2 regions of the Bacillus paralicheniformis genome follow, and region 2 is predicted to be linked to the other one. Evidence: a T-box and tRNA genes for the amino acid it is inferred to sense, from the RefSeq annotation. Region 2 holds a T-box; the other holds one or more tRNA genes.
The links. The T-box of region 2 lies ahead of tyrS (tyrosine--tRNA ligase). A T-box ahead of a tRNA ligase gene usually reads a tRNA of that ligase, here a tRNA-Tyr.
Positions count from the first base shown of each region.

Region 1 (10,355 bases), 530 kb from region 2:
AAACGGCGCTTCGTTTGAGCATGACGTATACAAGGCGATATCGCTTAATGAAGAGACAGCAGACTGTCCAAACCGCGTCAGTCCAATGGTTTTAATGCCATGTTTTTTGGCGAGTCTGACTGCATTGGCGATTTCATGTGTTTCTCCTGAATGGGATATGGCAAACAGAACGTCATTCTCGCCGGCATTGGCGATTAATGTCGCGACAAGATGCATATCACTAAAAGCGGTGGCTTTTTTATTGATGCGCAAAAATTTCTGCTGGGCATCTTGTGCGACGATTCCTGAAGCCCCGATCCCGCAAAAATGAACCGTTTCTGCGTTGATCAGTATTTGAATCGCTTTTTGAAGATCTTCGTGGTCAATGTTTTCAAAGGTATCGCGAATCGCCTGAATCGAATTGCTGGTTGTTTTTTGAACGATTGAATGGAGCGGCTCTTGCGGTTCGATATCCCGGTATCCCTGATCAGACGGTTTCATTAAATCGCCGGCAACCCTCATTTTTAAATCTTGAAAGCCTTTCAGCCCCAGAGATTTGCAGAGCCGTATTGCCGCCGCCCCGCTTGTCTTAGCCGAAGAGCTCACCTCTTGAATGGTGCCGTTTACGACCTCGTGTGGGTTTTTCAAAATGTATTCGGCAAGCTTTCGTTCAGATTGCGGCAATCTGTGAAGCATATTCTGAATGATTTCCAACCCTCCTGCAGCCATTGTTTCTTCCTTTCTTCTTTAAACTTGGTCTTCATAAATGGATAGAGCTTTTTCGATATCGCCTTCTGATTTCTCAAGCAGGTTTTCGGAAGCGGCCGCATCTTCGTTTGTTTTCAGCATGATGATGGCGGTTTTGACCTGGTTATGGGATTTTTCTAACGCTAGTGCCGCCGCTTCTTTTGGAACACCTGTGACCGTTTGGATGATGCGAATCGCCCGCTCCTTTAATTTGTCATTGCTTACTTTTACGTCTACCATGAGGTTTTCATAGACTTTTCCCATTTTGATCATGGCCGCCGTTGAAATCATGTTTAAAATCATTTTATGAGCGGTTGCTGCTTTCATTCTCGTCGATCCGGCAATAACTTCAGGGCCGACGACCACTTCTATGCTGTGATCTGACACCTGGCTGATCGCCGAGTTTTTGTTGCATGTCAGTGAGACGGTCTTGGCGCCACTTTCCCTGGCATACTTCAAAGCGCCGAGAACGTATGGAGTCCGACCACTGGCGGCGATTCCGATTACGGTATCATTGTTTGAGAGGTTAACGGCTGATAAATCCCGTCTGCCGAATGCCTCGTGATCTTCAGCGCCTTCGACGGCTTTGTACAGAGCTTTTTCTCCTCCTGCAATGATGCCAATGACCGACTCGGGAGATATGCTGAACGTCGGCGGGCATTCAGCTGCATCGAGTACGCCGAGTCTCCCGCTTGTACCGGCACCGATGTAGATGATCCGTCCCCCTTTCTTTAACGACCCGACGGCGAAGTCAACGGCGGTCTTAACTTCTGGTAAGACTTCTTGTACAGCTTCGGCCACAGTTTTGTCTTCATCATTGATGATTTTCAAAATATCAATCGTCTTTGCCTGGTGAATGCGCCTGGATCTTTCATTCCGGCGTTCGGTCGTTAATGAACCTAAATGGCTGTTTTCCATCGACAACTCCTCCTGATAATGAAGTGCATATATTTCTTAATTTTCAGTATATTAAGAGTGGAATATTATTTCAATAACAAAAGGTAAATATTAAAATTTTATTTCAATGAAGTTCTAAACAACGGATTGCCGACATAAAATAAAGCGCAGATGAACTGCGCTTATGTTCAGGTATTACAGCTCGTCTATTTGGTGTTCGGAAATCACGCGGAAGCCTTCTTTTTTCAGAAGCGCCGCCGTAACGCCGTTGCCGGCTATTTTTTGGCTTGAGAAACTTCCATCGTATATATGGCTGCTGCCGCAAGACGGGCTGTTTTCCTTCAACACGATCGTATCAGCCTTGATTTGCCTTGCCATCTCCAATGTTAGATAAGCTCCTTTTATATACAGGTCTGTTACGTCTTTTCCCGATTGTGTGTTGATCACCGCCCTGCCGTCTAAAACGTCTTCTCCCGACCCGCCTATAATTTCGGCCGGTTCCCTTGGCGTTTGAAATCCGCCGAGCAGCTCGGGACAAGCAATCACCGCTTTTTTTTCTTCAACAAGCTTATTGATTTTCCCCACATAGCTGTGCGATCCGTTATAGCGGCATTCCACCCCGGCCAGACATGAACTTACCAGTATCATTTTTCGCGTCCCCTCTCTTGCACATCAGATAGCCCTATTTTAAACAAAATTTCTGCGTTTTTCTCAATGTTTATGAATAAAAAATTTGAAAATAAAAATTTTAATTTACCCCTTTACAAATGGGGAGGAACCTGTATATAATAACTTTTGTCAGCTTTACGAGAGCTGCTTGAAACACGATGATGGCCCGTTGGTCAAGTGGTTAAGACACCGCCCTTTCACGGCGGTAACACGGGTTCGAATCCCGTACGGGTCACCATTCTTTTTTGGACAGCACGCTGCGAATGCCGGAATTTTTAAAAGGAAGGCATGCTAAGGTCGCAACGTCCTGTTGCAACGCGCACTTGTACTTTAAAGGCAAGGAAGGCATGCTAAGATCGCAACGTCCTGTTGCAACGCATGCACTTGTACGTCCTGTACTGCGGAGGATTAGCTCAGCTGGGAGAGCATCTGCCTTACAAGCAGAGGGTCGGCGGTTCGATCCCGTCATCCTCCACCATTTTTTCGGATCGGTTTTTGTCACAACCGCGCCGGTAACTGCATAAGATACCGTATCATGCCGGTCTAGCTCAATTGGTAGAGCAACTGACTTGTAATCAGTAGGTTGGGGGTTCAAGTCCTCTGGCCGGCACTGTTTTTGGAGGGGTAGCGAAGTGGCTAAACGCGGCGGACTGTAAATCCGCTCCCTCAGGGTTCGGCGGTTCGAATCCGTCCCCCTCCACCATTATTGGGCTATAGCCAAGCGGTAAGGCAACGGACTTTGACTCCGTCATGCGCTGGTTCGAATCCAGCTAGCCCAGTTTTTGGACATCCTGTTAGGATGTCCTTTTTATTTTGTCTTTTTTGTATAACTATTCAAAAAAATGTCTTGTTGAGTCAATTCCGAATTGGAAGGTACAATGAAGGTCTGAAAGGGGGATATCATATGTTAAAACAGCAGATTTCAATGATCGGCGTACCGATGGATCTCGGTCAGCTGAGGCGGGGAGTCGATATGGGACCGAGCGCGATTCGCTGTGCCGGTGTTAATGAACGGTTGGAAAGCCTTTGTCAGGATATTGAAGACCTCGGCGATATGACAATCGGGCAAAGAGAGGATGAGAAAGAAGGCGGGGAGCCGGCATCTGAAGAGCTGAGAAACTTGAAAGCGATTACAAAAGCGAGTGCAAAACTTGCTGAGACCGTTGATAAGATCGTGGCTTCAGGTGCTTTTCCGCTCGTGCTGGGCGGTGACCACAGCATAGCGATCGGAACGCTAGCCGGCCTTGTGAAGCATTATCAAAACCTGGGTGTGATCTGGTATGATGCCCATGCTGATTTAAATACGAAAGAAACGTCTCCTTCAGGCAATATTCACGGCATGCCGCTCGCCATCAGCCTGGGGATCGGCCATGAAGGGCTGACAGGCATCTATGGAAAAGAAACGAAAATTAAAGCGGAGAACATCGTCATCATCGGTGCGAGGTCACTTGATGACGGGGAAAAAGAATTGATTCGCGACAAAGGGATCAAAGTGTATACAATGCATGAAATCGACCGCCTCGGTATGACGAGGGTGATGGAAGAAACGATAGACTATTTGCGCGGCAGAACGGACGGTGTCCATCTGTCACTCGATTTAGACGCGCTTGATCCGAACGATGCCCCGGGTGTCGGAACCCCGGTAGCGGGAGGCATCAGCTACAGGGAAAGCCACCTGGCGATGGAAATGCTGGAAGAATCGAAGCTGATTACGTCCGCTGAGTTTGTCGAAGTCAACCCGATATTGGATGAGAAAAACAGGACGGCTGAAGCGGCAGTCGCCTTAATGGGGTCGCTGTTTGGCGAAAAGCTGCTTTAGGTGCGGTTGAAGAGCGGCCTTAGGCTGCTTTTTTTATAAAAAAGTCTCAGTTTCATAATATTTAGATTGTATAATAATTTTAAGCTAATATTAAGCGCATGATCCCTGTCAAAGCATCTACACCCTGCCAAAAATTTGATAAACTATTTTTATGAATTTAATGAAACCTTATAAAAATCAATTCGTATACATAAAGACCGGTGAAGGCAGAGGTTAGATAAATATGGAAACAATGATTAAAAAAAGAATCAAACAGGTGAAAAAAGGCGATCGTAATGCATTTGCAGACATCGTGGATATTTACAAAGACAAAATTTATCAGCTTTGCTACCGTATGCTCGGCAATGCGCATGAGGCGGAAGATATTGCGCAGGAAGCGTTTATCAGAGCATACGTGAATATCGACAGTTTTGATATCAACCGGAAATTTTCCACATGGCTTTATCGAATCGCAACCAATTTGACCATCGATCGTATCCGTAAAAAAAAGCCGGACTATTACTTGGATGCAGAGGTGGCGGGGACTGAAGGACTGACGATGTATTCCCAGGTTGCGGCGGATGTTGCGCTTCCAGAGGATGAAGTGGTTTCTTTGGAGCTGCACAGCACCATCCAGGAAAAAATCTTAAGGCTTCCCGATAAATACAGGACGGTCATCGTATTAAAGTACATTGATGAGCTCTCACTCATTGAGATCAGTGAAATCCTTAATATTCCCGTAGGTACGGTGAAAACGAGGATACACAGGGGCAGAGAGGCTCTCAGAAAACAATTAAGGGATCTTTAAGTGGGGTGATGAAATGAGCTGTCCGGAGCATATTGTTCAGCTTATGCATAAATACCTTGACGGAGACATACTACCGGAAGATGAATCGCAATTAAAAGAGCACCTCCAATCATGCGAAGACTGCAAAAAGCACCTTCATGAAATGGAAAAATCCATCGCTCTTGTCCAGAGCACGTCACATCTTACAGCTCCGGCGAACTTTACAGCCGATGTGCTGGCGAATCTGCCGAAGGAAAAGCGAACGGCATCGATCAACAGGTGGCTTAAAGCCCATCCGTTTTTAGTGGCGGCAGCTTTGTTTATCATTTTGATGGGCGGCAGCTTTTTCTCCAGCTGGAAAAACGATCAGGATTTCAGCGTATCCAGCCAGCCCAATCTCGTAGTGAAAAACAACACGGTCATCGTACCTGAAGGCAAAGTTGTCAAAGGCGATGTGACCGTGAAAAACGGAAAGCTGATTATAGAAGGCAAAGTCGACGGCGATGTCACGATTGTTAATGGCGAAAAATATACGGCTTCAGCAGGACAAGTCACTGGTCAGATCCATGAGATCAACGAAGTGTTCGACTGGATGTGGTATAAGATTAAATCGACCGGAAAATCGGTTTTTGACATGAAGGAGTCTAAAGAGTAGAGCAAAGCGGGCGAATGAGCTTTGCTCTTTTTTTATGAGGGGCCGCCATTTCACTTGGAAAATCAATTTGTGCTATAATAGCGTCTGTATATGTAAAAATAATAGATCATACCATTTTGAAACATATTAACCTTACTAATGACTGAATTCTTGGAGGACGAGGAAATGGCTTTTGAGGATATCCCTTTCTTGCAGTACCTCGGCGATGCCGTTGATATTCTCCTTGTTTGGTACGTAATATATAAATTAATGATGGTCATCCGCGGGACAAAGGCGGTTCAGCTTTTAAAGGGAATCGTGGTCATTGTTCTCGTCAGGCTGGCCAGTCAATATTTAGGATTAAGCACCCTGCAGTGGCTGGTTGACCAGGCGATCACATGGGGGTTCCTGGCGATCATTATCATCTTCCAGCCTGAATTGAGGAGAGCGCTGGAACAGCTGGGGCGGGGGCGCTTTTTTTCGAGGAGCGGAACACCTGAGGAAGAGCAGCAGCAGAAAACGATTGATGCGATTACAAAAGCGATTAAATATATGGCGAAACGCCGGATTGGCGCGCTTCTGACGATTGAACGGGAGACGGGAATGGGCGATTACATAGAAACGGGGATCCCTTTAAATGCAAAGGTCAGCTCTGAGCTATTGATCAACATCTTTATTCCGAATACACCGCTTCATGACGGCGCCGTAATTATGAAAAATGATGAGGTTGCTGCAGCCGCCTGCTACCTTCCGCTTTCTGAAAGCCCTTTTATTTCAAAAGAGCTTGGGACGAGGCACAGAGCAGCAGTGGGAATCAGTGAAGTGACCGACAGTCTGACGGTTGTCGTATCCGAAGAAACGGGCGGCATCAGCGTCGCCAAAAACGGAGACCTTCACCGTGATTTATCGGAAGAGGCATTGAAAAACATGCTTGAAGCGGAATTCAAGAAAAATTCGCGAGAAACTTCCTCAAATCGCTGGTATTGGAGGGCGAAGAAAAATGGATAAGTTCTTAAACAATCCCTGGGCTGTCAAAGTAGTCGCATTATTATTCGCGTTTCTTCTTTACTTTGCGGTCCACAGCGCTCAAGCGCCGACTCCGAAGAAACCAGGTGAATCGTTTTTCCCGACATCGACGACAGACGAAGCGACGCTCACCGATATACCGGTCAAATCGTTTTATGATGATGAAAACTACGTCGTAACAGGCGTGCCGCAGACGGTGAATGTCACGATTAAAGGCCCGACAGGAACCGTCAAGAAGGTCAGACAAGTGAAGGATTTTGAGATTTATGCCGATATGCAGCATCTGAAAACAGGCAGGCACAAAGTCGAGCTGAAGGCCAGAAATGTTGCCGAAGGCCTCACTCTGACCATCAATCCATCGGTGACAACCGTGACCATCGAAGAAAAAACGACGAAGGAATTCCCGGTCGAGGTTGATTTTTATAATAAAAACAAAATGAAAGACGGCTACACGCCGGAGCTGCCGATTATCAACCCGAAAAACGTCAGCGTCACCGGCTCAAAAGCCGTGATCGACAGAATCCAAAACATCAAGGCGACGATCAATTTAGAGGGCGTCGACCAGACGGTTGAAAAAGAAGCCAAGCTAACAGTGTACGACAGGGACGGAAATGTTCTTCCGGTTGAAGTCAGTCCATCCGTCGTTAAAATCACCGTTCCCGTGACAAGCCCTAGCAAAAAGATTCCCGTCAAAGTTGACCGGAAAGGGAGCCTTCCGGACGGTATCAGCATTTCCAGCCTCGATATCAGTCCGGGAGAGGTAACCGTCTACGGGCCGCAAAATGTTCTTGATTCGTTAGAATTTGTCGAGGCCGATGAGGTTGATTTAAGTAAAATGAAAGATGACACTGAGTTGGAAGCCAACATTAAAGTGCCGGACGGCGCTAAAAAAGTGTCACCCGAAAAAGTGAAAATCAAGGTGAAAGTTGACAAGGAAGAAGAGAAAAAACTGAAGAACGTTTCAATTAAAACCGCGGGGCTGAATGACAGCCGGGATCTTGAATTTCTCGATCCGAAGTCAGGCAAGCTGGATATCACGGCAAAGGGCTCGACAGCCGCGATCGAAAAACTCCAGCCTTCCGACGTCGAGCTCTATGTCAATGTGGCGGATCTCGATGACGGCGAGCATAACGTGAAGCTGGAAGTAAACGGACCGCAGAACATGACATGGTCGCTGCCGCGGCAGAGCATTCGAGTGAAAATCTCATCTCAAACAACCCAAAACGAAAAAAATAATGGTCAGAATGAAGAAGAAGAGAATCATTCTGAAAAGGATTCACAACCTTCATGAATCAAAAAGGAGCGATATTAATGGGCAAGTATTTTGGTACAGACGGTGTAAGAGGCGTGGCAAACAGTGAACTTACACCCGAGCTGGCCTTTAAAGTCGGACGCTTTGGCGGATATGTCCTAACAAAAGATAAGGAGCGCCCCAAGGTGCTGATCGGCCGTGATACGCGCATTTCCGGGCATATGCTGGAAGGTGCCCTTGTTGCGGGCCTTCTTTCGATAGGAGCAGAAGTCATGCGTCTCGGTGTGATTTCGACGCCCGGCGTCGCATATTTGACGAAGGCTATGGACGCGGAAGCGGGCGTAATGATTTCAGCTTCCCACAACCCTGTCGAAGACAATGGAATTAAGTTTTTCGGCGGCGACGGATTTAAGCTTTCCGATGAGCAGGAGCTTGAAATCGAGCGTCTGATGGATCAGCCTGAAGATCACCTGCCAAGGCCTGTAGGCGCTGATCTGGGTATGGTGAACGACTACTTTGAAGGCGGACAGAAATATTTGCAGTTTCTTAAGCAGTCTGCTGATGAAGACTTCACAGGCATTCATGTCGCACTTGACTGTGCGCACGGGGCGACATCTTCGCTGGCGACCCACCTGTTTGCCGATCTTGACGCAGATGTATCAACGATGGGGACTTCTCCGAACGGATTAAACATCAATGACGGAGTCGGCTCGACCCACCCTGAAGCCCTGGCCGAATTTGTGAAAGAAAAGGGAGCTGACGTCGGCATGGCGTTTGACGGGGATGGCGACCGCTTGATCGCTGTTGACGAAAAGGGGAATATCGTAGACGGCGATCAAATCATGTACATATGTTCGAAGTACTTGAAGAGCGAGGGGCGCCTGGCGGACAATACAGTTGTCTCTACGGTGATGAGCAACCTCGGCTTTTACAAAGCGCTTGAAGCGGAAGGCATTAAAAGCGTTCAGACAGCTGTCGGCGACCGCTATGTAGTGGAAGCGATGAAAAAGGACGGGTTTACTTTCGGCGGAGAACAGTCGGGACATCTGATTTTCCTTGATTACAATACGACAGGCGACGGCCTGCTTTCTGCGATCATGCTGATGAACACGATCAAAATGACAGGTAAGTCTTTGTCAGAGCTTGCGGCAGAGATGCAGAAGTTTCCGCAGCTCCTCTTGAACGTGAAAGTAACCGATAAACATAAAGTAGCGGAGAACGAAAAGGTAAAAGCGGTCATCGAAGAGGTTGAGAAGGAAATGAACGGTGACGGCCGCATCCTTGTGCGCCCGTCCGGCACCGAGCCGCTTGTCCGTGTTATGGCTGAGGCGAAAACGAAGGAGCTTTGCGAGAAATACGTAGGCCGCATTGTAGATGTCGTGAAAGCTGAAATGGGAGCGGAGTGATTTTCCGCAGAAGACTGACGAACGAGACATGCTGATTTGACATAAGATAAAGGGAACCGTTCAATCTTGGAAAAAATGTGAACCATTTTGAAAAATGTTTGACGGTTCCTTTAGTGTATAGTAAAATCAGCTTGTCTTGTTTAATTTAAAAGGAAAGGCAGGGCAGAACCATTTTTTATAGTTATAGCGCCCGGACTAAGCGTGCGGATGAAACAGCTTAGTTGACGAGGATGGAGGTTTATCGAATTTTCGGCGGATGCCTCCCGGCTGACCACAAGATCACAGCCGCAAGGATTTCCTCAAACCAAAGAGGCGACTCTTTGAACAAAGGGAAATCGCATGATCTTCCATAAAAAACATGTAGGAGGGGACGAAGAATGTCCCCGCCTGATAAGCAGACTTTCTTCGTCTCCTGCCTGCGACTTTAGGAGGAAGAAAATTATGTGTGGTATTGTAGGTTATATTGGCCAGCTTGATGCAAAGGAAATTTTACTTAAAGGTTTGGAAAAGCTGGAGTATCGCGGCTACGATTCAGCTGGAATCGCTGTAGCGAACGAAGACGGCGTACACGTGTTTAAAGAAAAAGGACGGATTGCCGATCTTCGCGAAGTCGTTGATGCAAATGTGATATCGCAAGCGGGAATCGGACACACACGCTGGGCGACTCACGGGGAACCGAGCCGTCTAAACGCTCACCCGCATCAAAGCGCATCAGGCCGATTTACACTTGTTCATAACGGCGTCATCGAAAACTATGTTCAGCTGACGCGCGAATATTTACAAGATGTAACCCTTAAAAGTGATACGGATACAGAGGTTGTCGTTCAAGTGATCGAGCAATTCGTCAATAACGGTCTTGACACGGAAGAAGCGTTCCGCCAAACGCTTATGCTGCTCAAAGGCTCTTATGCGATTGCATTATTCGATCATGAAAACAAAGAAACAATCTATGTTGCGAAAAATAAAAGCCCGCTTCTTGTCGGCCTTGGAGACAATTTCAATGTGATCGCGTCTGACGCGATGGCGATGCTTCAAGTGACAAACGAATACGTGGAGCTTATGGATAAAGAAATGGTGATTGTCACAGACAAAAAAGTTGTGATCAAAAACCTTGACGGAGAATTGATGTCACGTGCCTCATATATTGCAGAGCTTGATGC
Region 1 covers NZ_CP023665.1:208,200-218,554, forward strand. Annotated here, with positions in the region: gene CP943_RS01185 (MurR/RpiR family transcriptional regulator) at 1-708, opposite strand, end outside; gene murQ (N-acetylmuramic acid 6-phosphate etherase) at 727-1,644, opposite strand; gene CP943_RS01195 (2-thiouracil desulfurase family protein) at 1,819-2,271, opposite strand; tRNA gene CP943_RS01200 (tRNA-Glu) at 2,456-2,530, shown strand; tRNA gene CP943_RS01205 (tRNA-Val) at 2,695-2,770, shown strand; tRNA gene CP943_RS01210 (tRNA-Thr) at 2,830-2,902, shown strand; tRNA gene CP943_RS01215 (tRNA-Tyr) at 2,911-2,995, shown strand; tRNA gene CP943_RS01220 (tRNA-Gln) at 3,000-3,071, shown strand; gene rocF (arginase) at 3,197-4,111, shown strand; gene sigW (RNA polymerase sigma factor SigW) at 4,335-4,898, shown strand; gene rsiW (anti-sigma-W factor RsiW) at 4,912-5,532, shown strand; gene cdaA (diadenylate cyclase CdaA) at 5,698-6,519, shown strand; gene CP943_RS01245 (CdaR family protein) at 6,512-7,828, shown strand; gene glmM (phosphoglucosamine mutase) at 7,849-9,195, shown strand; gene glmS (glutamine--fructose-6-phosphate transaminase (isomerizing)) at 9,637-10,355, shown strand, end outside.
Region 1: it has a tRNA-Tyr gene. The T-box ahead of tyrS (tyrosine--tRNA ligase) is inferred to sense a tRNA for this amino acid. The anticodon was not compared.

Region 2 (10,355 bases):
ATTATCAGAAGCTCATCGGGCTGCGCAAACAACATAAAGTTATCGTACATGGAGATTACCAGCTGCTGCTTGAGGATGATCCGCAAATCTTTGCGTATATCCGTGAATACCGGGGCGAAAAGCTGTTAGTCGCCGTGAATTTGTCAGAAGAAAAGGCGCTGTTTCATGCTCCGCCGGAATTGCTTGAAGACAAGTGGGATGTGCTGTTATCCAATTACGCCCGCGAGCGGCTTGATATAAGCGGCAGCATGGACATGGAACCCTATGAAGCTTTTATGATGATCAGTCGGGCAAAGGGTTCGACATTATGAAAGCGGTCATTTTTGACTTGGACGGCGTGATCACGGATACGGCCGAGCATCATTATCTCGCTTGGAAACATACTGCCGAACAAATCGGCATTGAGATTGACCGGAGCTTTAATGAACGACTGAAAGGAATCGACAGAGAGCGGTCGCTTAACACGATTTTGATTCACGGCGGTGCGGCCGGAACGTATCGGGAGGCGGAGAAACAAGAGATCATGCGCCGGAAAAATCAATACTACCAACAGCTGATCCAAAACTTGACACCGCATGACCTGTTGCCGGGAATCGCCGGGCTATTTGCCGAATTGAAAAGGGAAAATGTAAGCATCGCGTTAGCTTCGTCAAGCCGAAACGCGCCCGCTATTTTGCAACGGCTCGGGCTCATGGACGAATTTCATGCTGTCGTTGACCCGGCTGCGCTTGCTCGCGGAAAGCCGGACCCCGAAATTTTTTTGACGGCCGCAGCGCTGCTCGGTGTGCCTCCGTCTCAGTGTGCAGCAATCGAAGACGCTGAAGCCGGGATCGCCGCGATCAAATCCGCAGGGATGTTTGCGGTGGGAGTCGGTGATGAGACATCGCTGAGCGGGGCTGATTTGATCGTGCCCGACACAAACGAGCTGACATTTGAGCTGCTGAAGGAAGGATGGCAGCGCTGTTGCTGCATAAGAGAAGACAAATGAATCGTAAAATGGCAGGCCGCCGCTGGCGGCCTTATTTGCAATCAGAGAGGTGAAGGCAAAATTAAGATCAAGGTGTTCGGGAGGCCGTTCGGATATGCTTTTCGAATCGAAACCATCAGGCGATTGAATACCGACCTGTTGCAAATTCTAACGCCTGCGCTTTTCATGAAAAACAGCCTAATCGATCCTTTTAAAAGGATGATTAGGCTGAATGTTTATTGAGACATTTGCAATTTGACAAACTTCCGTTTGCCGACTTGGATAATCATACCGTGTTCGACCGCCACATCCGCATGAATCGATTCTGCTTTGATGCCGTTGATTTTAACGCCACCGTTTTGGATCATTCGGCGGGCTTCGCTTTTGGAAGGGAGGAGTCCGAGCGTCACCAATAAATCGGTGACAGGCACCGTTCCGTCACCTTGCCAGTGTACAGACGTTATATTGTCCGGCGCGCTGTTTTGCTGAAAAACCTTTTTAAACTGCTGTTCGGCCGCTTCGGCCGCCTCGCTTCCATGATACATGTTGACGATGATTTTCCCGAGAAGCATTTTCGCATCTCGCGGATGAACGGCCCCCGTTTCCAAATCTTTGACAAGTCGTTTTTTATCTTCCGCCTCCAGGTTGGTCGCAAGATGGATATATTTTTTCATCAAACTGTCCGGAAGCGACATCGTTTTTCCGAACATTTCATGAGGGTCTTCATCAATGCCGATGTAATTGTTCTTTGATTTCGACATTTTTTCAACCCCGTCAAGTCCTTCGAGCAGCGGCATGAGAATGACGACCTGTTTTTCTTTTCCATACTTTTCCTGAAAGTGTCTGCCCATGAGCACGTTAAAATGCTGATCCGTTCCGCCCAGTTCGATATCGCTGTCGAGAACGACCGAATCATATCCCTGCATCAACGGGTAAAAGAATTCATGAAGCGAAATCGGCTTTTGCATGGCAATTCTTTCTTCAAAATCATCGCGTTCCATTAGACGGGCGACGGTAATTTTGCCCGCGAGCGTAATGACGTCTTCCAAGGTTAATCGTTTCAGCCATTTTGAGTTGTAGTGAAGCTCGACTTTGTTCTGATCAAGCACTTTTCCAAACTGTTGAAAGTATGTTTCGGCATTGCGGCGGACTTCTTCGTCCGTCAGCTGTTTCCTTGCGGCGGATTTTCCTGTCGGATCGCCGATTTTTCCTGTGAAATCGCCGATCAGGAGCTGGACGATATGCCCATTTTCCTGAAATTGGCGCAGCTTATTCAAGACGACAGTGTGGCCTAAATGAACGTCAGGCGCCGACGGATCGAGACCAAGTTTAATTTTCAGCGGTTCGCCGGTCAAAATCGATTTGGCCAGCTTTGCCCGCAGTTCTTCCGGGGGAATGACCTCCTCCGCTCCGTTCATATATAAGTGAAGCTGCCTTTCGACTTCCCGCTTCTCGGCAGTTGTCAGTTGATCAAATTGTTGTTGCTGCATGATAACTCCTCCTTTTTTGTATAAAAAAAGAGCCTCATCCCGATAAGGGACGTGGCTCAAATGCACGCGGTACCACCCTGGTTGAAGACCTCCGTCTTCCGCTCTATTTCAGATAACGGTTTCCCGTTCTTTGCTACTTGAAGGTTCACAAAGAAAGCTCGGGGAGGTAATTCGCGTCTGCCTTTGTACCGGCTCGCACCAGCCGCCGGCTCTCTGGAACAGGGAGACAGCCCGCTACTTGTTCCCGTCGTTGCTTATGGTTTATGAAGATTGTCGTTCACTTTTCGAAGGAGCTCGATCAATGTATTCTGCTCCTCTTTTGTCATGCCTTTGATCAGCATTGTTTCCCCTTTGTGGAACGCCGGATAGAGCTCTTCAATAGCGGCTTTTCCTTCAGGGGTGATCTCGGCGTATACGTGTCTGCGGTCTCGCGGATCCGTGCTTTTTCCGCAAAAGTTCTTTTTTTCAAGCGTTTTAATGACATTGCTCGCAGTGGCTGTTGAAATGCCTGACAGTTCAGCGAGTTTTCTCGTTTCAAGTCTGCCCCATACCCATAGATCGTAAAGAATCGAAAAAGCCGTCCATGACAATTGATATGAGGAAAGGATCTCGGTCTCCATTTTGACGCGGAGCTTTTGCGCTGACCGGTAAAGGTTGGTGGCAACCGAAATGGCTTCAAGATTCAAGGACTCGATCGGCATGCGTTTCAGCTTGATGAGTGTGTCGTGTTCTTCCTGTCGAAGATGGGGGGATCTATCCAAATCGTGACGCCTGCCTTTTTATTTTCAGAATCATTAGCTATGAAACGAATTTTAACAGATGGTTTTCATCCATGCAAGCCCTTTTTTGATATGACGAGAAAAGCCGGCATCATGATGATGACCGGCTCTTGTTTCAGCTATTTTTTGGTGATCTGTTTGCGGCGCACTTCAACCCGATCCCCTTTTTGAATGTTGTCATACTGTTTTTTCGAGACGAGGACGGCATGTTCTTTTCCGTTTTGATCTTCAATCAACAGCCAATATCTTTTTTCTTTTCGTTCAGAGAGCGCTTTTTCTTTGATTCCGGCGGTGCGGAGCATGCTTTTTTGTTCTGCTGTATATCCGCCCGCGTGGAAGATCATCCAGTATGGAAAGTAGTAATTCAAAAAGGCTGATCCAGCAGGATTTTGATTGAGTGTCCGCTTGATGCTCCCTTTGTACAGGGCATTGGACGGCAGTGTCCGCTGGATGGCGTTGAACTGACTGCTCTTGTTTAAATATTGTCGGCTCGCAGACTGATTCATATAACTGCGCATTCTCTGGTTGACTGAACCCGGACGTGTTTTTAAAGAGCTGTTATTAGCCGAGGAACTCGAAGCCTTGGTTCCGGATGTTCCATTGCTGCCTGTTGCCTCTGCTTGAGCAAAAGGCAGCAAGAGAGACAGCGCCATGATCAAAATAAGAGGAGCGCTTTTTTTCTTCATTGTTCATCACTGCTTTTTTGTTCCACTTTATCTTTGACGACGCCCTCAAGCGGCTCCTGGTCATATTTGATGTATGGGGGACGGTAGATGAAGGCTTCATGATCGCGGATTTTAATATAAGGCTGTTCGACATTTTCCACATTTTCTACATATTTTTTGAAAGTCTCCGTCTTTTCTTTCCCATTTTTCACGTATGATGCTTTCAGTAAAGGTGCTTTGTCGGATTCGCTGTCATTCACGTAATCAAACCATACGAGATCGTATTTTTGAATGGAATGGTCTTCTGAGACCTCCTGTGAACGGTCTGAAGCGGATGATGAACATCCAGATAGGGGAACGGCGAAAAGCATCGCAGCCGCGGATAACGAGATCAGTTTCGATTTTTTCACTGTGATCATCCTATTCATTTTGGTTTCTCTTTTATATACGAACGATCCCGGCAAAGGTGTCATCTGTTCTTGATAGTCTGGTAGAAAACTGGGCGTAATAATTGCATTTTAAACGTAAACAAACTGTAAAATACCATTTCTATGAAAAAAGGTATAATTTGAATGTCAGAAAAAAATCCCATTCACGGAGGATATTTTTATATGAAGAAGATACTTTTTTCTGTTTTTGTTTTGGCAGGCAGCTTGCTATTGGCATTCAATTTTGCCGGTGAGGCGAGTGCTAAAACGAAAAAAGTCAGCGGCTACATCACTTGGTACAACGGCGTGGGCAAAGTCGGCGCTGACGGCAAAAGGCTCGGCCATTGGGACTGCGCCACAAAGATGGGCTTCGATGTTCCGAGAAAAGGCACAAAAATAAGAGCCTATTCTAAAGCAAAACCAAAGAAAGTCATTACAGTCTATAAATATGATGTCGGCAGAATGCCGGGCGCTGTGTTGGATGTAAGCCCGAAAGCTTTTAGAGCTTTGGGATTTCCGACAAGCAAAGGAAAGGTAGCCGGACATTATACATATAAAAAATAGGAGAAAAGAAGCAAGGAAAATCGTTTTCTTGCTTCTTTCAATTGGCGGGGGCGAATATGAAAAAAGTCTTTGTGTTTTTGTTGGCGGCCGTCATTTTAGCCGCAGGCGCATTTGCGGCCTTCCGCTATTTCGTCCCGGAAAAAGCGGAGCCGGCAAAGGGCGGCGGTTCGGACCTGCTCGTATCGATAACCGATCAGAAGCTGATGACCGCTTACTATGAAAATCAAAATAAGCTGTATGAAGAAAAGATGACGGATTACCCGGCTGCGGCATTAGACCGGAAAAAACGCATTCTTTATTATACGAACACCGATAACAGCAATATGAAGCATTTGATCAGGCTGGATTTGCAGTCGGGCGAAAAAACAACCCTATATTCAGGGGATGAATATGTCGACGGACTCAGTTTATCGGCGGACGGTTCGAAGCTGTTCATGCGATACAACCTTGCGGAGGAGAGAAATTTTCACCTCGCTTCCTTTGATTTAAAACAAAAGGCGTTTCACGTCATTTATCCATCGTTAAACAACAAGGACGAGAGCGTCAGCTACTATCAGTACAACAAAGCGAACAATCAATTCGTTATACTGCATTATTCATTGAAAGAAGACTATCAAAAAACAGATGAGGCGAACAGCAAAGGAGTGCCACCCAAACCGACGAATATGAACATTTCCCTGGCGGATGAGAAAGATCAGCACCAGGTGAAAACGATCGCAAAATTTATCAATGACACGGCAATTTCGCCGGATGGCAAAACGATCGTCTTTACAGAATCGGCTGATGATCAGAAGTCGATTTATGCGATGGATGCCGAAACGAAAAAATATAAAGCGATCATTTCAGATCAGCGGGCATTTTCATTAGTCGACTCAGCACAACCGCAATTCTCGAAAGACGGGAAAAAACTTTACTTTCTCGCTGAAGCAAAAGATGCGAAGCTGCTTGAAGATGAAACGGGGAGCGAAGCAAGGGTGAGAACGATTTATTCGTATGATATGGATACGAAAAAAGTGAGCAAAGCCTGGGAAAAAACAAACGGAATTATCAACACCTTTTCCGTTATTGACGAATAATGAGCATCAGCCGGCACAAACAGTCTGTGCCGGCTGATGTTTTATCATGAGCCGTTTGCCTGAGACGCCGCAGCCGAGCTCGTCATAATGGCGATTGCTGCCGTCTGTTGTGCTTGAATAACGGCTTCAAGCGTTTGATAAAGTCCTGTTTCCAGAAGCGTCGGATCTTCCGTTTTTTCGCTCATGTACAAATTGACAGCCGTTTTCAGATTCATGTCTTTCTGCCACCTGAACAGTTTATCGCTGTTCAATGCGCCTGCCATGATTGTGATGGCATCTATGTCTTTTTCACCGTTCTCAAGCAATGCAAGCAGTCCGATTTCCGGGTAATGGACAGGCTTCGGTCTTCTATGCTTTTTTGTCAATTCATCGTATATCCGAAGGGAGCGGGCGACAAGCTGATCGGAATCCCGCTCCGGCAAAAGCGAGAGGATGTGGCTGAGAAACTGCAAATCGTTCCCTTTGCGAAAACCCGCTTGGTTCAGCTTTTGGTAAAACGCTTCGATATAGTCGATCAGTTCACCTGTTTCCATGTCTGAACCGGCCAAAAGCACGGCGAGCGGGTAATCGCCGGCCGATGTTAAAAAGACGTGCTTGTCCTTCATTCCTTTGTAAATAGACAAAGCCCGATTGATTTTGTCTTCATGATCATGCTCATCAGGATATTTTGTCAAAAGGATAAGTGCGGACAAGTAGGTGAAAATGCTTTTTTTGAATCCGTTGCCGGTCAGTTTTTCGTAAATAATGAAAAAAGGTCTGATATGCGTTTCAGGTTCTTCGAAGCGCACGTCAAACATAGCGGCGAATGTATAGCGATGGGCCGACTTTAACGGCGAAAATGTCCCGGCGGCCTGTTTGACGGCCTCACTAAGCGTTAAAAACCGTTCTTTATTAAAAGGCCGCTTGTTGACGACATACATGGAAGCAATCATCATCAATGTCCGCTGATCTGTGACTTTCCATTTTAAATCGCTTTTTAACTCAGAGTAAATTGCTTTATATTGATCCAATCGCTGCTGCAGTTTAGCAGATGCCATTTTATCTGTCTCCTTCCTCGGTTTGCGTCGTTTTTGTATATACGAAGCAAAGGAAAATAAGTTTCATGGATTTGGCATCATACCGGGCTTTTGCTTAATAATATGGAAAAGGATACAGCGCGGCAATAATAACAAACGGGAAGATCCTGCTCCTGAACCGTCGGAATCGCCGGCGCGGATATCCGTATCCGCCGTAAAACTGCCTTTCATCTGTCACGTCTTCGGGAATGAGGAGAGATGCTTCCTGACGGTTCACCCCTTCAAGGATCCCGTGAACGGAACGGCCGTCCTTCATTTTCAGCACGACGTGATAGTGCATGTATTTGCGGCATAAATCGTGCAAAGACCTTTGATGATCATGGGGCATTGAGCAAACGGCATCTTTCGGAACACTCATATTCATTTCCATCTCCTTTTAGATTTATGGTATTCATCTAATGGATGAATGTTCCGGCTTGGAACGGTGAAGCCGTGGTATATGTAAAAAAGCCGATATGAATCGGCTTTAAAGATCAATGGTCAGCACTTCTTTCTGCGGCACTTGAAACGGTCGTCGTCATCATCAGAAAAACACTTTCTTTTTCTGCATTTGAACCGGTCATCGTCAGAGCTGCGGGATTTATCCGTTTTAACGGTTTTATCCGTATTATTTGTTTTATCCGTTTTATCCGTTTTATCGGTATCCGCCGAACGCAGCGCTTTCCTTGACTGTCTTTCTTTTTCCCGCTCAGGGCTGTATGGATCGTAATTGTCATAGTACTCTTCGTAGCTGCTCATTTTGAGGCAATCACCGCCTTTGGGTCATGATATGATAATGTATTATAAAGAGGGGCGTTTTGCCTGTGCATATGTAATGGTTTGTTGTGCCGTAAATAAGCTGATCAACTGACAAAATTCAACATTGAATAAAAGGATTTTTCGTTTCAACCGCTAATATTATTATGTATCAACTATTTTTTTACGGCTGCGCCTGCCGATGCTTGCGAGAAAGCATTCAGGCGGACAGTCTGATAGGATAGAAGGAGCGGAATGCCAATGAAACGATCCGAAAGTGAAGGAGAGTACTTATGAAAAATAGTAGAAAAAAAGAAATCTTATCGTGGGTGAAAACACTTGTCATAGCCGCCGCGCTTGTCATGGTTTGCCGCTATTTTCTGTTTACGCCGTCAACTGTTTTGGGAGATTCAATGTATCCGACTTTAGAGGACGGCAACATGGTCATGGTTAGTAAAATCAGCGATATTCAGCGCTTTGATAAAATTATTTTTCACGCGCCTGATTCAGATGAAAACTATGTGAAAAGGGTGATCGGCCTCCCGGGGGATACGATCGAAATGAAGGACGATGTCCTTTATATTAACGGAAAAGTATATGATGAGCCTTATTTAAAGAAAAACAAACAAAAGCTGACGCTTCATGAACATTTAACAGATAATTTCACACTGGAGAAATTAACCGGCAAACAAAAGGTGCCGGAAGACCACTTGTTCGTGATGGGTGATAACCGTCAAAACAGCAAGGACAGCCGCTTTTTCGGATTTATTACAATGGACTCCGTTGTCGGCAAAGTTGAGTTCCGTTATTTTCCTTTCAATGAGATCGGCGGAATAGAATAGAAACGAAAAAGGCTTCCCATGATACGAATGGGAAGTTTTTTGGTTGTTAGCGCCCAGTTTTGGATGTCACAGATGCTCTCTAAATAAAAAGGGATTGCCATGTTTGATTGTTGATTATAATTTATCATTGAAACAATAATAACTAAAAAATCCTCGATTTAACAATTTAGTGTATGGTATTCTTTAAGCACAAATATTGTTCACTTTTACTATACATATTATTGGGGGGATAAATGGAATCAAAAAATAGTATAACTTACACCGTCTATAACTGTATTTTTCTCTCTGAAAAGTTAGTTTTTTAGTTGTTCTAAATCAGAGGTTTCAGCTTTTCTAAGGAGTAATCTTGATTTTTTTATTTTCAATTCTTACGTTGTTGCTGCGATGATTGACATAAATTCTGATAGGAGGTCATTATGTTTAATACACAACAGAGAGATAAGCTGCTAGAACTGAAGAAAAAGTTTGGAAGTGGTTTTATCGCAGTTTTCTATATCTCTATTCTTCTTTCCGTGTGTACGTTTTTTATAGAATACAAATATTTTCTCATTGTATTATTCGCGCCCACTATTATTGTAATGTTAATCAACCCTCCTTTTTCTGAAAAAAAGGGTGTGTTTCGTTTCATTGCCGGGCTTTATTTGCTTTTATTGGCACTGGCAACATACTTGTGGCTTTAGGCATGAAAAATCCGGACTGTCATCAGCGCGAGTTTTTTTCGAATAGGAGAGAGGTTGGTTATTTTCGGCCCGCGGAGAAAAGGTGAATTTACGTTTAACGCTTTTGCTGCCAAAATCTCGAAAATCCGGCAAGCTTGACTTGAATGGTTCTCATCACCAGAAAACAGAATGAATTGGATAAAAATAGGGCAGGTTATAAAAGTCCGACCTATTTTATCAATAATCTGAAAGGCTGCCTACGATCATAATGGGGAGCCTTTTTAGCATTCGCGCATTTTGGCGAGCGGGCGGTTTGAAACATTGTCTGTACAGTGAAATAATGAAAAAAGAAACTGGACAACAAGGAGGATGAACAGATGAAAGTTTTTGTAGTGGGGGCGAACGGACAAATCGGGCGCCGCTTGACGAAAAGCTTGAATGAGAGCGATGAACATCAAGTCAGAGCAATGGTGAGAAACGAAGAGCAGGCGCAGGCTTTGAAACAATCGGGAACAGAAACCGCGCTCGCTAATTTAGAAGGCACTGTGGAAAGCATCGCAGAAGCGGCGAAAGGCTGCGACGCGATTGTCTTTACCGCCGGCTCAGGCGGCAAAACGGGCGCTGATAAAACGCTTTTGGTGGATTTGGATGGGGCGGTTAAAACGATCGAAGCTGCCGAAAAAGCGGGCATCCGCCGTTTTATTATGGTCAGCACATTGCAGGCACACCGCCGTGAAAATTGGAGTGAAGCGTTAAAGCCGTATTATGTCGCCAAACATTATGCGGATCGGATTCTTGAAGGCAGCGGATTAAACTACACGATTATCCGTCCGGGAGGCCTGTTAAACGAACCGGGTACAGGCCGGGTGAAAGCGGCGGAAAACCTTGAGCGCAGAACGATTCCGCGAGAAGATGTGGCTGATACCATCTTGGCGGCGCTCACCGAAGAGCATACATTCCGGCGTTCATTCGATTTGGTTTCGGGTGATCAAACGCCCGCCGAGGCGCTTAAATCGATATAAAAGTGAATCGGGGAACCTGTGGTCAGAAGGTTCCCCGGCGTTTTTACAGAAG
Region 2 covers NZ_CP023665.1:738,113-748,467, forward strand. Annotated here, with positions in the region: gene CP943_RS03770 (glycoside hydrolase family 13 protein) at 1-311, shown strand, start outside; gene pgmB (beta-phosphoglucomutase) at 308-988, shown strand; gene tyrS (tyrosine--tRNA ligase) at 1,204-2,457, opposite strand; T-box leader at 2,500-2,717, opposite strand; gene CP943_RS03785 (MarR family transcriptional regulator) at 2,712-3,158, opposite strand; gene CP943_RS03790 (hypothetical protein) at 3,356-3,922, opposite strand; gene CP943_RS03795 (hypothetical protein) at 3,919-4,320, opposite strand; gene CP943_RS03800 (RlpA-like double-psi beta-barrel domain-containing protein) at 4,513-4,893, shown strand; gene CP943_RS03805 (PD40 domain-containing protein) at 4,950-5,969, shown strand; gene CP943_RS03810 (DUF4003 domain-containing protein) at 6,014-7,006, opposite strand; gene CP943_RS03815 (hypothetical protein) at 7,101-7,409, opposite strand; gene CP943_RS03820 (hypothetical protein) at 7,526-7,783, opposite strand; gene lepB (signal peptidase I) at 8,074-8,622, shown strand; gene CP943_RS03830 (hypothetical protein) at 9,039-9,302, shown strand; gene CP943_RS03835 (SDR family oxidoreductase) at 9,659-10,303, shown strand; gene CP943_RS03840 (AraC family transcriptional regulator) at 10,347-10,355, opposite strand, start outside.